3 regions of the Leptolyngbya sp. AN02str genome follow, and region 3 is predicted to be linked to each of the others. Evidence: predicted binding sites of a transcription regulator. Region 3 holds the regulator's gene; each other region holds the start of a gene.
What was found. The regulator NtcA, encoded in region 3, controls nitrogen genes in cyanobacteria. The targets are predictions, from matches to a motif close to TTTGTANNNNNNNNTACAAA.
Positions count from the first base shown of each region.

Region 1: the regulator NtcA is predicted to act here: its motif matches at 1,537-1,556, upstream of pirA (arginine synthesis PII-interacting regulator PirA).
Region 2: the regulator NtcA is predicted to act here: its motif matches at 1,672-1,691, upstream of ACQ4M4_RS05590 (acetamidase/formamidase family protein).

Region 1 covers NZ_JBNXVR010000021.1:3,592-8,209, reverse strand. The annotation lists gene rodA (rod shape-determining protein RodA) at 1-175, shown strand, start outside; gene ACQ4M4_RS16315 (NAD(P)H dehydrogenase subunit NdhS) at 276-473, shown strand; gene ACQ4M4_RS16310 (HAS-barrel domain-containing protein) at 690-1,358, shown strand; gene pirA (arginine synthesis PII-interacting regulator PirA) at 1,681-2,073, shown strand; gene ACQ4M4_RS16300 (caspase family protein) at 2,528-4,618, opposite strand, start outside.
Region 2 covers NZ_JBNXVR010000005.1:118,269-122,886, forward strand. The annotation lists gene ACQ4M4_RS05585 (ring-opening amidohydrolase) at 1-544, shown strand, start outside; gene ACQ4M4_RS05590 (acetamidase/formamidase family protein) at 626-1,594, opposite strand; gene ACQ4M4_RS05595 (ABC transporter substrate-binding protein) at 2,304-3,383, shown strand; gene ACQ4M4_RS05600 (ABC transporter ATP-binding protein) at 3,434-4,255, shown strand; gene ACQ4M4_RS05605 (ABC transporter permease) at 4,479-4,618, shown strand, end outside.
Region 3 covers NZ_JBNXVR010000002.1:250,011-254,628, reverse strand. The annotation lists gene hisB (imidazoleglycerol-phosphate dehydratase HisB) at 1-376, opposite strand, end outside; gene fabI (enoyl-ACP reductase FabI) at 613-1,389, opposite strand; gene ntcA (global nitrogen regulator NtcA) at 1,831-2,502, shown strand; gene ACQ4M4_RS02840 (DUF3084 domain-containing protein) at 2,768-4,162, shown strand; gene ACQ4M4_RS02835 (resolvase) at 4,199-4,618, shown strand, end outside.

The sequences.
Region 1 (4,618 bases), on a different contig from region 3:
GTCAATGATTGTATTTCAGGCCTTGGTGAACATCAGCATGACGATTGGACTGGCTCCAGTGACTGGAATTCCGCTGCCCTGGCTCAGCTATGGACGATCGGCACTGCTCACAAACTTTATTGCGCTGGGGCTGGTTGAGTCTATTTGTAATTTTCGCCATCGTCTCAAGTTTTAATCAATGGGCGATCGCTTGATATGCCGCCACCACAACGGTATAACCAAAGAAAGCAATTCCACCCAATTCGGTTCCACACAAGAGAGTTCAAGCAAGCACTATGATTCTTCCAGGATCGGCAGTTCAAGTCATCAACGAAAACGATACCTACTATAAATTTCAGGGCTTGGTGCAGCGCATCAGCGATGGCAAAGCTGCTGTCTTATTTGAAGGCGGCAATTGGGATAAGCTCGTGACCTTCCGGCTTTCGGAGCTGGAAGCAGTCGATGCCACCGCTGGCCGCAAAAAAGGTAAGTAATTGGCATCACCTGTTAGCTCCACAAGCTTGAGGGTTTTCCTAGTTCATGAACCAAAGGGGGTTTGGGGCAATTGCCCCAAACCCCCTTTGGTGTGGATTCCCAGAACGCATCAGCCGACAGCTAAAAAAATCGTCATTTTCCGATCTCGCCCGTTGCGCATCAGCCAAAACTCGATACACTTTTAGGAACTGGTGCACATGTTCTAGAGTGTTGCGATGCGCCTTCCCCTGAGTGGTGTTCCGTCTCAAAATCGATCGCCCCATCACATTGCCGAGGTGATCGAAACCTCAACTACCGAATTTTTAGCCCAGTGCCTTGAGCCCGAAGACTTGAACTTTGCCACCATGCCGCCGTTTGGTAGCTGGGTCAAGTCTTTTGATGATGAATCGGGGCACCAAATCTATGCGCTGGTGTACCACGTAACCACCAGCCCCATTGACTCGGTGCATCGGGCACGAGCCCTAGGACTATCGTTGCAAGAGCTAAGAGAGCAACAGCCACAAATTTTTGCCATGCTCAAGACCGAATTTCGTGCGGCAATTGTGGGCTTTCAGCCATACATACGGGGCAACCACAGCAGCAATAGCCTAACAGGGCAAATCTATCAGCACTTACCGCCGCGTCCGCCTCAAATTCACCAGGCCGTTCATGTATGTAGCTCCGACGAAGTGCTGCACTTTAGCGAGAATCTTGATTTTTTGCGATCGCTCTTGCAATTGAGTGGTGCCCCCGTCGATGCCCTAACCGCCGCCGCTATGCGCGAAATCTACCAACTTCGCAAGGGCGATCGCCACTGGCTTGTTGAGGCAGGTCGTATGCTCAACCTGATTTTAAAGGATGACTACGATCGGCTCCGCGTCATTCTGAGTCAGGTCTATCTTTAATTTTCCAAGCAATTCTCTGTCTTGCATCGCTTTTGCTTATCTTTAGCCAAACGTTGGAATCCACCTATGGTTTGAAACAGAGTGCGTTGTCGATGATGGCGATCGCATCAATCTGAGAAAACTTAAACAAATGTTTCCCAAGATTTAAGTTTGCTTAAATTGAGAGACAATGAACAAAATAGTAAAATAGAATACAGAAAGAAGCCGAAGAATTATTTTATCTACGTCTTTCTTTCACCATCCCGAAGCGATGCGGCTCTTTCCTTCGCGAAAGTAGACGGCCTCATCCCACCGTGGGACAACAACTTTTTTGGAGGCGTTTATGAGATTAACCTATCGCGGTAACGGTTACGAATACGAGCCTGTAGAGACCAATCTTGCAGAAACCGATGTATTTGGCAAATACCGCGGCCAAGGGTTCCATTTCTCGTATCCTCGCCATATTCCGGTTCCTCAGCCACCCCGTAGCTTGAGCTATCGCGGTGTGCATTACGAAACTACAGAATCGGGAGCCATTCACACGGTTTCTCGCTCCGAGGCTACCTCTCTGAAGATGAATGCTCGTCAGGCAGTTATGCAAGAGGTTGAGCAAATTCATCAGCAAAACATTCAGCGTCGTTTGCAACATCGGTTGGAAGTTGCGCAGCAGCGGGGCGATGAAATGCTCGTTCGCCAGCTACAGCAAGAAATGGGCGATCAGGCTTTTTCAGCCTAGTTCATGAATGTCAGGTCTTGCACAGTTGCGGTATGGGTTGTGATCCAAGTTCTTCATAGGACATTGTTGAAACCCCTGACCCTGCTGAATAAGGTGTGTAAGCCCTGAGTCCCCAAGTTAAAAGTTTGAGTTGCGGAGCGAAGGAGATCCACTCGCGTGGAGCCTGTCTAGACAGTCGATGCGGTGACACAGGAGGCGCAAGGGAGATGCGCCTCTTTTTTTGGGGACAACGCTCCTTACTTTCCCAATTTTTTTAATGGGATTGTTTCACTGTGGGCTTATTCAGAGTTTGTTCAAATGGAACTGATACAGGAAAACGATGCGTTATTTATCAGCCCGCAAAATATCGGTTCCAGCTCTAACGCAACGATAAAGCAACGATTCTGCCTGACGTGCATCACGTGCATCAATAGACCTCCAGACTGCCTGCACGACTGGTTTTTTGAAGCTCGAATCAGACTGGTTCCAAGGTGTAGAGAAAATTAAAGGTTGCCCAGTGATGAACATCCAACGCTGCAAAATCGGGAGAGGATGTCAGTTCAGCCTCAGGGCTCGCTGCCTGAAGATCTTGCAAAATTGCCTGTGCTAGATCCAAATCGCTGCCTGCACTGGTGCTCGGTGTTTGCGGAAGGGCAATTGCCCCAGTTTGAGCAAACGGCGCATGGTTGAAGAACAAGAAGGTTTCTGCGAGTTCGATGGGCTGTGCGGTCAATGGCGCGAGTAATACTTCACCAGGGGCGATCGCCAGTTGAGCGATCGCTTGAGGATTGGGCTGATAGTGCAATGGATGTAGCGAAATGGTAGAGCCAGTGGTACTCAGGTTTACCAGCAGAACATGAACAAGGCGATCGCCAAAATTCTGTACCCGAAAATGGGTTGCCGTCTCTTTGGGTAGGCTAACAATGCGATCCGCCATGGTCATTTGAGAGCCAGCTTTGCGATCTTGGCTCAGCGTTCGGATCGTTTCTTGCTGAGCGAGCAGTTTAGCATTGGCCCCTACCGTTTCTAGTCCAACCCGAATTTGCAGTTTCGAAGTGGATGTATTGCAGGTCAACCGGAGCAATTTCAACGCTTGCAGCGATCGCAGCATCGGTGTTAAGCGAGTCACGGCCGCTTTGACGGCTTCTTCTGTTTTAACGAGGGTTCCCGGTACCGCCCGGCGGGAGGGATAAAACAGGCCAAATCCAGCCCTGTCCGGTATTTTCTCTGCGGGAGGAGGCAGCAGCGGTTCAATGGTTGCGTCTGCCAGCGAGGCCGTTAGGGTTTGGGCCTGAATCCGCGGCTTGCCAAACAAAAAGTCGGCCGATTGCTCACCCACGGAAACCGTTGCCACTTTGACTGCCGAAAAGGCGCTAGTCGCATCAACCCGTTCAATTCGTTCTAACCGGTTGTCTAACGCAACGGTCAAACCAGCGGTTCGGGGTACGAATCGCATTCGCTCCTGAACAGGTTGGCCAATCAGCGTGACTGGATCGAGTTCGATTTCGGTGGGTAAGCTGGCTCGTATGCGCAAGCCATCCTTGGAGCGCACCTGTAAGGGCAAATTGTGTGGAATTAGCGTTAGCCCCGCCGGAGGGGAATAACTCTCCAATGCCAGGGCAGACAAGCCACCCATCCATAGCTGAAGCGAGCCATCGGAATCCACGCCAGTCACGACTCCATCGGCGGCGATCGCATCTGGAGTCGAGGTATAAGCCGACGGTTCTTTTCCCTTTGCGGCGATCGCTAGCATCGGCTGCTGTCGACCGGTCGTTAAATACTGAACTCGCTCAACCAACGACGGAAAGATAACTTGCAGCGACTTTCCAGCCGTTTCTTGCCAGAGGTATTGGGTTAGGGTGTAGGTTAGCAATCCAGCGCTAAAACTACTCCACTGCGCTTCTAGAGCTGGGCGATCGACTCCGGCAGCCCACAGCCACGCACCCGGCAGCACTGTACCCGTGCGCGATCGCCCTTGCGGCAACCGTGCGGCTAACTGATCTTGCATGGCCAGCTCGGCAGGGTGGGGCTTGCCTGAGGGAATATTGGGACGCGATCGCACCCGAAAATTGCCCAACAGGGATGATCCCAAATTTGAACATCCCGCATCGAGCACCAAGGTCACATTGGAGGTGGCGAGCGATCGCACGAGCAGTTGTAGCGTATCTTCTTGAATATCGTTTAGGATGGGCTGCTCATCGTTGGGCATGACCCCATCGATCGGCACGAGCGTCCTTAGATAAGCACCGCCCTCCACCAGTTTGACCCGACTGCCCAACCCACTAAAGTGAAACACAGCCGCATCGCCCAGCCGAGCCTGCTCCACCAAATGCTGCTGAAATCCAGTCTCAATTCCCATGCGGGTGGCTTGCTCCCCAGTCAGCAAGGCAATATCGCTGGGTTGAAAGCCAAACCGATGCACCAACAGCTCACGCTGCATATCCACATCGTTGAGGCTGCCTTTAAGGGCACTATTTTTGGCAACGGTAAAGTCACTCACGGATTCTGGATACTGATTAATGCCCACAAGCAGAGCCAGCTTACGGGATGTCGAGTCGGCTAACGC
Region 2 (4,618 bases), on a different contig from region 3:
CGACAGCTACAAATCCATGGCTTACTCGCGAGGAGCCTCTGCCTTGGGTGTGGCGATCGCGCTTGGGGAAGTTGCACCCGATCACATTACCGCCGAAACCGTATGCCGAGATTATGAAATTTACTCGCGTGTAGCCTCTACATCTGCTGGGGTGGAGCTGCGCAATTGCGAAATTTTGGTTTTAGGCAATGCGCCAACTTCCACGAGCGCCTATGTAATTGGTCACAGCGTGATGCAGCATGCCTTGGATACTCAAGCGATTCATCGAGCGATCGCCCAGGTGGAACAACCTGTGGATCAAATCGTGAACATTTTTGCGAAAGCAGAGGCAGATCCATCGGGATATATTTTGAATAGACGGCATACGATGCTAGATGATTCAGATATTAGCCATACGCGCATGGCCCGCGCGGTGGTGGGAGCGGTGGTGGCTTCCGTGATTCAAGATCCAATGGTGTATGTGTCTGGCGGTAGCGAACATCAGGGGCCGCCCGGCGGGGGGCCAGTGGCGGTTATTGCTCGACGAGTTGACCTTCGTTCCTAAGCAAGAGGGCTGTGCTCGCTAGGGGAACGGTTGAGAAGAAGAGGCTCAGCCCCTTTTCCATAACCGTGTTGAAGTGCGGTCTTATAATGCGATCGCTTTGGGTAATAACGATTTGGGCAGGAGCGCATGGACTCCGCGCCGGGGTGCATTGGCGACCTGCGTAATGTGAAAATGTACCGCGATACTGCACAACACATAAGCATCTTCTGCATCTAATCCCAAATAGGTTTCCAACAGCAGGATCATTTTGGTTAATGCTTGCTCACACGCCTCATCCAGACTGGGGGCAAAGCCCATGGTCATCCAGTAGTCTGGTGTTTCGACTAGGGGTAACAATGCCTGGGGAATGTGCGATCGCACCCAAACTTGAATTGTGCCGTTCATTGACGTTTCCACAGCGGTCAGGCTGACTTCGCCATCCCCCTGGGCACTGTGCCCATCCCCAATCGACAACAGCGCACCCGGCAGATAAACGGGCAGCCATAGCCGAGAGCCAGCCTGCAAATGGCGACTATCCATATTGCCGCCGTAGTCTCCTGGTGGAATTGAATTGCGGTTTGTGTCCTGGGTGGCTACCCCAATCACTCCAAAAAAGGGTTGCAACGGTACCTGAATGCCGCTGCCTGAGGGAAACTCCAGCACTTGGCGCTCTAAATCAAGCTCTATAAATCGTACCCGGGTTTGACAAAAACGCTTGGGTAATGCCCCCGCCCCCTCACGAATAAGGTTAAATGCCATAGGAACGCTGGGCACGATTTGCTCTAGATAAACTTCCAGCACGTCTCCGGGTTGGGCTTGGTCAATGTAGATTGGCCCTGTTAGCAAGTGTGGACCACTGCTGACGTGACGATCACGCGGCAGATGTTGGCAAATGTCGATTAAGCCGGGGGGCAAAAATTGCGCCGGAGCCTGCTCATACAGTTGATATCCGGTATAGGTTTCTACGGTAATGCGATCGCTCGACTGCACCACAATCGCGGGCGGCAGCGCAGATGAAAAGCCGCCAAAATGAACCGTTTCACAGGTTGCATTCAACACATGATGAGTCACTCCAATATCCTCATTTTTTGAAATGTAATGGTTAATTTCGGCATATCAATGCTGATGAAATGCCATGTGCGATTTCATTCGCACCAAATTCTACAAACCCGAACTCTTGCGCGATCGCAGCGTTCATTTTGGTATCTACTTAGCCAATCATAAAATTCAACGTCGAATCTCCAAATTCTTGATTTCGATCGGGAATAGAGCCTGTTTAGTAGCACGCAATACAGTTCATTCCCACTCAAGCTCTTAGGATTATATATCATATATGATTTGTTGAATCGCTTATCTGGATAGACTTTAAGCGAGAGTCTTCAATATTTCTGTAGGGTTGAATCTTCCTGGTCTCTTTTGGATTTAGGTGGGTTGCCCATTGCTGAACCGTTTCTGAACACTTTGTTATCTGAACACTCTGTTACCGGAACACTTTGTTATTGGCTCGACAACTCAACCACAACTCGGCGTCTGAACAATTTATCGATCGGAGTTCATCAAATTGGCGGAACACCCGACAGTCAAACATTGCAAATCAAACCCCGAGTCAACCAACCAGTCAAATTGGGTCGCTAAATCAGCGTTAGGTCAGCGTTTCATTTTTTAAGGTTCATCCTTGTGCGCAGTGTGAATAGTTGCGGTGTTCAAAGTCGGCACTGCACGCCTTGAAACTGCGAGCTGCAATACCGAGTCAACCGAATTTTAAGGAGAAATGGTAATTATGGTCATGTTTCGTCGTCGTACGTTTTTGGTACAAGCTGTGGCCGCGATCGCCACAGTCCTCATGCTCAAAGCCTGCACCAGCCCCCAAGCACCCTCTGAGCCAACCAGTGCTGAAGCAACAAGCACGTCTAATAGTGCCACGGTTCGCTTTACTCTAGACTGGGCGGTGCAGGGGGTTCATGCCCCAATCGGAGTGGCAATTGAAAAGGGCTACTTTGCAGAAGAGGGCGTTGATGTTGCCTTTGAACCCGGAACAGGCTCTGCCGATGCCATTACCAAAGTTGCTTCAGGTGCCTTTGATATGGGGTTTGGCGATATTAATAGCTTGATGGAGTTTAATGTCAACAATCCAGAAACGCCTGTGCGAGCCGTTGCCATCTATTACAACCAATCGCCTATGGCGGTGATGACGCTCGACGAAAGCGGCATTACAGATCCTAAACAACTAGAAGGCAAAAAGTTGGGAATTCCTGCCGGCAGCGCCACTCGACGCCTTTTGCCCCTGTTTGCTCAAACGGTTGGATTTGACGAGGCGCAGGTGGAGCTACCGGCCATCGAATCGAAGCTTCAGCAAACGCTGCTTCTAACAAAAGAAATTGATGCGATCGCCCCCTTCACCATTTCGGCGCTGCCTAATTTAAAGGAAGCAGGCTATCCTCCTGAACGCCTAAATATTTTTCGGTTCACAGATTATGGTCTCGATTTATACGGAAATGCGGTCATCGTTTCTGCTTCTTATTTAGAGAATAACCCGGAGGCGGTGCGAGGATTTTTGCGAGCATTGGCGCGTGGCCTCCAGGATACGCTGAGCAATCCCGATGAGGCGATCGACATCATGGCCGAGTTTGATGATCTCTTTGAAAAAGACTTGGAGCGGGAACGCCTGCAAATTGCCATCGACACATTGTTCCTATCGCCAGAGGTGACTCAAAACGGATGGGGAGCCGTCGATCCACAGCGCTTCGAGCGCACGATTGATCTGGTGGTGAGCGGCTTTGGGCTAGCGCGAACTCCAGCCGCGAATGAGATTTTTGACGCCCAGTACTTACCGGATGCAGCAGAGCGATCGCTCCCCTAGGGCACACGGTCTCCATCCCAAAGCAGTTGTTAAAGCAAAAGGATTTGTCTATGCCTGAGTCTGCTCCTCTCGTTACGGCTCGCCCCACGGATGTTACTCCCGTTTTAGAGTTCAAAAAAGTCGGCCTCGAATATCTATCTGCTGGTCGCCCGATGCGGGTGATCGACCAGGTGGACTTTACCATTCGGCCTTCTGAGTTTGTGTCGATTGTTGGATCAAGCGGCTGCGGCAAAACCTCGCTTTTACGCATGATTTCGGGACTCAATCCAGCGACGTTGGGTGAGGTCTCATTTTATGGAGACCCTATCAAAAAACCGCTGAAAAACGTTGGGATTGCCTTTCAAAACCCCGTCTTGCTTCCCTGGCGCAACACGTTGAGAAATGTCTTGCTGCCGCTGGAGATTGTGCCGCCTCACAAGCATCAGTTGCGATCGCAAAAAGCGCTGTACTTGGCAAAAGCTCGGGAACTGCTGTCTACGGTGGGCTTGCAGGATTTTCAAACTCACTATCCCTGGCAGCTCTCTGGGGGGATGCGGCAGCGAGCTTCGCTCTGTCGCGCCCTCATCCATCAACCCGAGATTTTGCTACTGGATGAACCGTTTGCCGCACTCGATGCATTTACCCGTGAGGAAATGTGGGATATGTTGCAGCGGCTGTGGGCTCGCACCCAATGTACCAGTGTGTTGGTGACTCACGATTTGCGAGAAGCCCTATTTCTATCAGATACGGTGTATGTGATGGGGCCAAGGCCCAGCCAGATTGTGCATCGGATTGAGGTCAACTTGCCTCGTCCCCGCACCCTCGATATGTGCTTCTCAGAGGAATTCCACCAAATGTATACCGAGCTGCGTCGCCATATTCAACGCAACTAGCAGCACAACTTATGGTGCTTCGCAAATCTTCACCAATATCTATCTACGCTTTGAGGTGAAGACTGTGCCTTTTCTGGATTCTGTGTTGGTTAAGGGCGATCGCATCGATATTTCTCGCTTTCATTGGATGAAACATATCCATTGCTTGTTCATCTTGAGTATCGATCTATGCTCGTATCGAACTTGCTAGCCTCTGCTCAACTCTTCACTCATCCATCAACCTATGCTAACGCTCAAAGATATTCTCAAGTCCAAGCACTCGTCCTATCTGTTCCCGCTGATAACGACGGTGTTGTTGCTGATCGGGTGGGAGTTGGCAGTACGACTGTTTTCCATTCCCACGTTTGTGTTGCCTGCACCGTC
Region 3 (4,618 bases):
AGACTTGCACCAATGCTTCATCGAGTGGAGCGACAAAGTGCCCAAATCGGGTAATGCCTTTGCGATCGCCCACGGCTTTTGCCAAAGCCATACCGAGCGTAATGCCCACGTCTTCGTTGGTGTGGTGGTCATCGATGTGGATGTCTCCGGTTGCATGCACATCAAGATCAATCAATCCATGCGAGGAAATCTGATCCAGCATGTGATCCAAAAAAGGAACTCCCGTTTCTGCACGACACTGCCCCTGCCCATCTAAGTTGAGGCTCACCTGAACGTCGGTCTCTTTGGTTTTGCGACTGACCGATGCTGTGCGACCTGTCGAAACAACAGGAACGTCGGAAGCGGTCGGTGTTGTGATGGGATCGCGGGTTTGCATAAGACTGGGATTTCGCAACAGAGGACGTCAACAAGAAACAAGCAAGGGATCAACGTGCAGACTCGCTCAACCAATTGACCCAAGAAAAGAACTCAGTCATTGAGCACTTGGCTGAGCCAACCATCAAACCCAATTTGCTCTATCTATTATGGCAGTTTGTGCATGACGAGGTTGTGCATGAAAGGTGTGCGTGAGGGATACAGCGCGCGCCCTGTATCCCCCTCTTCAGGGCAGGCCTACATGCCCATAATTTCGTAGCCCGCATCCACATATAGAATTTGACCTGTGATGCCGCTCGACAAATCGCTACACAGAAACGCTGCCGCATTGCCCACTTCTGTTTGCGTTACCGTACGGCGCAACGGTGCCACCTCTTCCACATGATGAATCATGTCTAGAATGCCACCCACAGCAGAGGAGGCTAGCGTCCGAATCGGGCCAGCCGAAATTCCATTCACCCGAACATTGATTGGCCCCATTTCTGCGGCTAGATAGCGCACATTCATTTCCAATGCCGCTTTAGCAACGCCCATTACATTGTAGTTGGGCACCACCCGCACCCCACCCAAGTACGTAAGCGTCACAATAGAGCCGCCCTCGGTCATGAGCGGCTTGGCTGCACGTGCGAGCTGCACCAGTGAATAAGCGCTGACATTTAGCGCGAGATCAAAGCCTTCGCGCGATACGTTACTAAAGTCGCCACTCAAATCATCGCGATTGGCAAAGGCCAAACAGTGAATCAGGATATCAACCTTGCCCCACTTGTCGCGCACGGTATTAAAGGTGCTCTCGACCTGCCCATCGTTTTGCACATCCAACGGCAAGAATAGGCTGGGCTGCAACGGTTCAACCAAATCGGCAACCTTTTTCTCCATCTTGCCTTTGTCGTCGGGCAGGTAGGTAATGCCCAGGTTGGCACCGGCCGCCTGAAGCTGCTGTGCAATGCCCCAAGCGATGGAGCGATTGTTGGCAATTCCGGTAACGAGGGCATTTTTTCCAGTTAAATTCAGCATTGGCGTTAGGAGGGTATGAATTTTTTTGGGCTTTTAGATGTGCCAGCGAATTAAGAATACTGAAAAAGGGGATCTAAAAGTAGGGGTTGGGTGGCAGTTCATGTGGTTGGATGAGAATTGGAATGCCACGATCCGCTAACCCTAATCTCGAAAGATGACGCATTTACCGTAGCTTGCTATACCCTGATAGACAAAGCCCACAAAACGGTCTGCAGCATCTCTTGTCAAGAGCGATTTCGCTAAATCTGGTATTCATGCAGGCTTCCTGAAGGAATCAAGTGTAGTATCGGATACAAAAAACTCTTCTAAAGTTAGTTTAAGTGTTCTAAAGTCAAAATTTCCTCACTTAGGCACAATTCGATGGTGTAGTTGTTCTTAAGCGTAGGCTGATTTCTGGTTAATAAAAAGACTACTCTCACAGGGTCCGAGAAGGCGAGGGGTATGGTGGCGACACAAGATAAGCCGTTGGCAGATGTTTTCCGACAGTTGAGCGGTGGCGTGTTTCCGCCAATGGTGGAGGCGTTTGAACGAGGCAAAACCATTTTCTTTCCGGGCGACCCTGCGGAACGGGTTTACTTTTTGCTGAAGGGAGCGGTGAAGCTGTCGCGGGTGTACGAGGCGGGCGAAGAAATTACGGTGGCGCTGCTGCGAGAGAACAGTGTGTTTGGGGTGCTGTCGCTCATTACAGGGCAACGGGCCGATCGCTTTTACCATGCGGTGGCGTTTACTCCGGTAGAGCTGCTGTCGATTCCGATTGAGCAGGTGGAAAAGGCGCTGAAGGATAATCCCGACTTGAGCATGTTGATGCTGAAGGGTCTGTCATCGCGCATTTTGCAAACTGAGATGATGATTGAAACGTTGGCCCATCGGGATATGGGATCGCGGCTGGTGAGCTTTTTGCTGATTTTGTGTCGTGACTTTGGGGTGCCCACGTCGGATGGCATTATGATCGACCTGAAGCTGTCTCATCAAGCGATCGCTGAGGCGATTGGCTCGACTCGGGTGACGGTGACACGGTTGCTGGGCGACCTGCGAACGGACAATATGATTTCCATTCACAAAAAGAAGATCACGGTTTACAACCCGGTTGCGCTAAGTCAGCAGTTTACGTAGGGCGCGGTTGGCTAAATGAATGGGTGAGATGGCAAAAAAGCTGAAAATCCTCATTTTTCGCAAATTTTGGCTCATAGGCTGATCCGTAAATGTCACACTGGAAATGGAGGAGACTCAATTTCTAGGGGTGAGGCTGCTTGATGGTAGGAGATTGACAGTAAGACGACGCGGGCCGCAGGTTGAATGGTGTGGCAAGAGTTTGCGCGTTTCCTGAAATCTCTTATCAGAATGCAGTAGGCTGTATCTGAGTTCTGCGTAGCTGACGATGACCACAGGGCTGGTCTTAATTTTGGCGATTTTGGTGTTGGGAGGGGTGATTGCAACCGTTGGCGATCGCCTGGGAATGCGAGTTGGTAAAGCACGGCTGAGCTTGTTTCGGCTGCGTCCCCGGCAAACTGCCACCTTAATCACGATCATGACCGGGATTTTGATTTCTGCGGTCACGTTTGGCATTTTGTTTGCAATTGATGATCGCTTGCGTACTGGGGTGTTTGAGCTAGAGAGCATTCAAGATGATCTGGCCAATGCTCGAATTGAGCTAGGGGAGGCGCAGGGTGAACGGGAAACCATTCAGCGCGAGCTTGATGTTGCACTGGATGAGCAGCAAGAGGCTCAGCGGCGGCTGTCGAGCATTAACCGTCGGCTAGATGAGGCGAATGTGCAGCGGGATCGGATTGAAGGTCAGTTGCGCGTGACTGAAGACCAACTCGGTAGCACCCAATCGCAGTTACAGCAAATTGAAACCAGCTACCGTCAGGCGCAAGCGGTGCTGCGTAATGTATCGGGTCAGGCCAACTCACTGCGCGAAGAAATTCGACAATTGCAGGCCGATCGCCAGCAGCAAATTTTGCAGCGAGAAGAGGAAATTGCGGAGCGCGATCGCCGCATTGCGGAGCGCGAAGCCCAACTTCGAGAGCTAGAAGCGCAGCAGCAGTACCTTACGCAAGAAGTGCAAGTGCTGGAACGGGAATTTCAGGGTTTGCGGCAGGGCAGTGTCGCCCTTTTGCGCAATCAAACCTTGTCTTCGGGGGTCGTGCGAGTTGTGACTCCGGCGGCAGCACCCCAAGCGGTGATTCAGCTTTTGGTTGAGGCCAATCGGTTTGCAGCCCAGCGGGTGCGGCCTGGTATGAATGCTGTTGAGGGGCAGGTCATTCAGGTCACGAATGCCCAGGTGGAGCAATTGGTGGAGCAATTGCAAAACGGGCGTGAGTATGTGGTGCGAATTCTGTCGGCTGGCAACTATGTAGTGGGCGAACCCTGCGTGCTATCAGGCGAGGACTGCATTCAGGTTTTTGTGGCGGCGGCTCCCAATGAGCTGCTGCTGCGGACTGGTGAGGTGGTGGCTTCTGCAACGGCTGATCCCCGACGGCTTACGGATGAAGCGTTGGTTGAGCAGTTCAACTTGCTCATTGGTACGGCGCAGTTCCGCCTACGCCAGTTGGGGCTGCTGGCTGAGGTGGTGCAGATTGCCGATGGCCGCACTGAAACGGTGGTCAACTTCTTTCGACAGATTCGGGTCTACAATCAGCCTGTTAGCATTCAAGCGGTGGCGATGGAGCCCATTTATACCGCTGGCCCTGCTCAGCTAGATCTGCTGGCTGTCAGTGGGGATCGTGTACTGTTCAGCACAGCCGAAACGGAAAGTTTGCTGCAACCTTAAGCCAGTGGTTGAAGAGGAAGTGTGACAGGTCAACGAATGACAGATCAACCAGCCATTTTAGGGTTTGATCCCGGTCGGCTAAAGTGTGGCCTCGCGGTGATGGGGTTGGATCGCCAATTGCTGTTTTATGAGGTGGTGCCTTCGACGTTGGCGATCGCTCGAATTTCTCAACTTCGTCAACAGTTCCCCATTTCGCTGTTGGTGATGGGCGACCAAACGACGGCCAAGCTCTGGAAAACTCGCCTTGAGAGCGAGCTGCCCGAACCGTTGCGGGTGGTTCTGGTTGACGAGCGCTACAGTACGTTGGAAGCACGCGATCGCTATTGGCAGATGTTTCCTCCTAAGGGCTTGCAAGCCCTGATTCCACAAAAGCTGCGCACCATCCCTCGCCCTATTGATGATATTGTCGCCATCCTGCTGATTGAGCGGTATTTACAGCGCCTTACTGATGCAGGG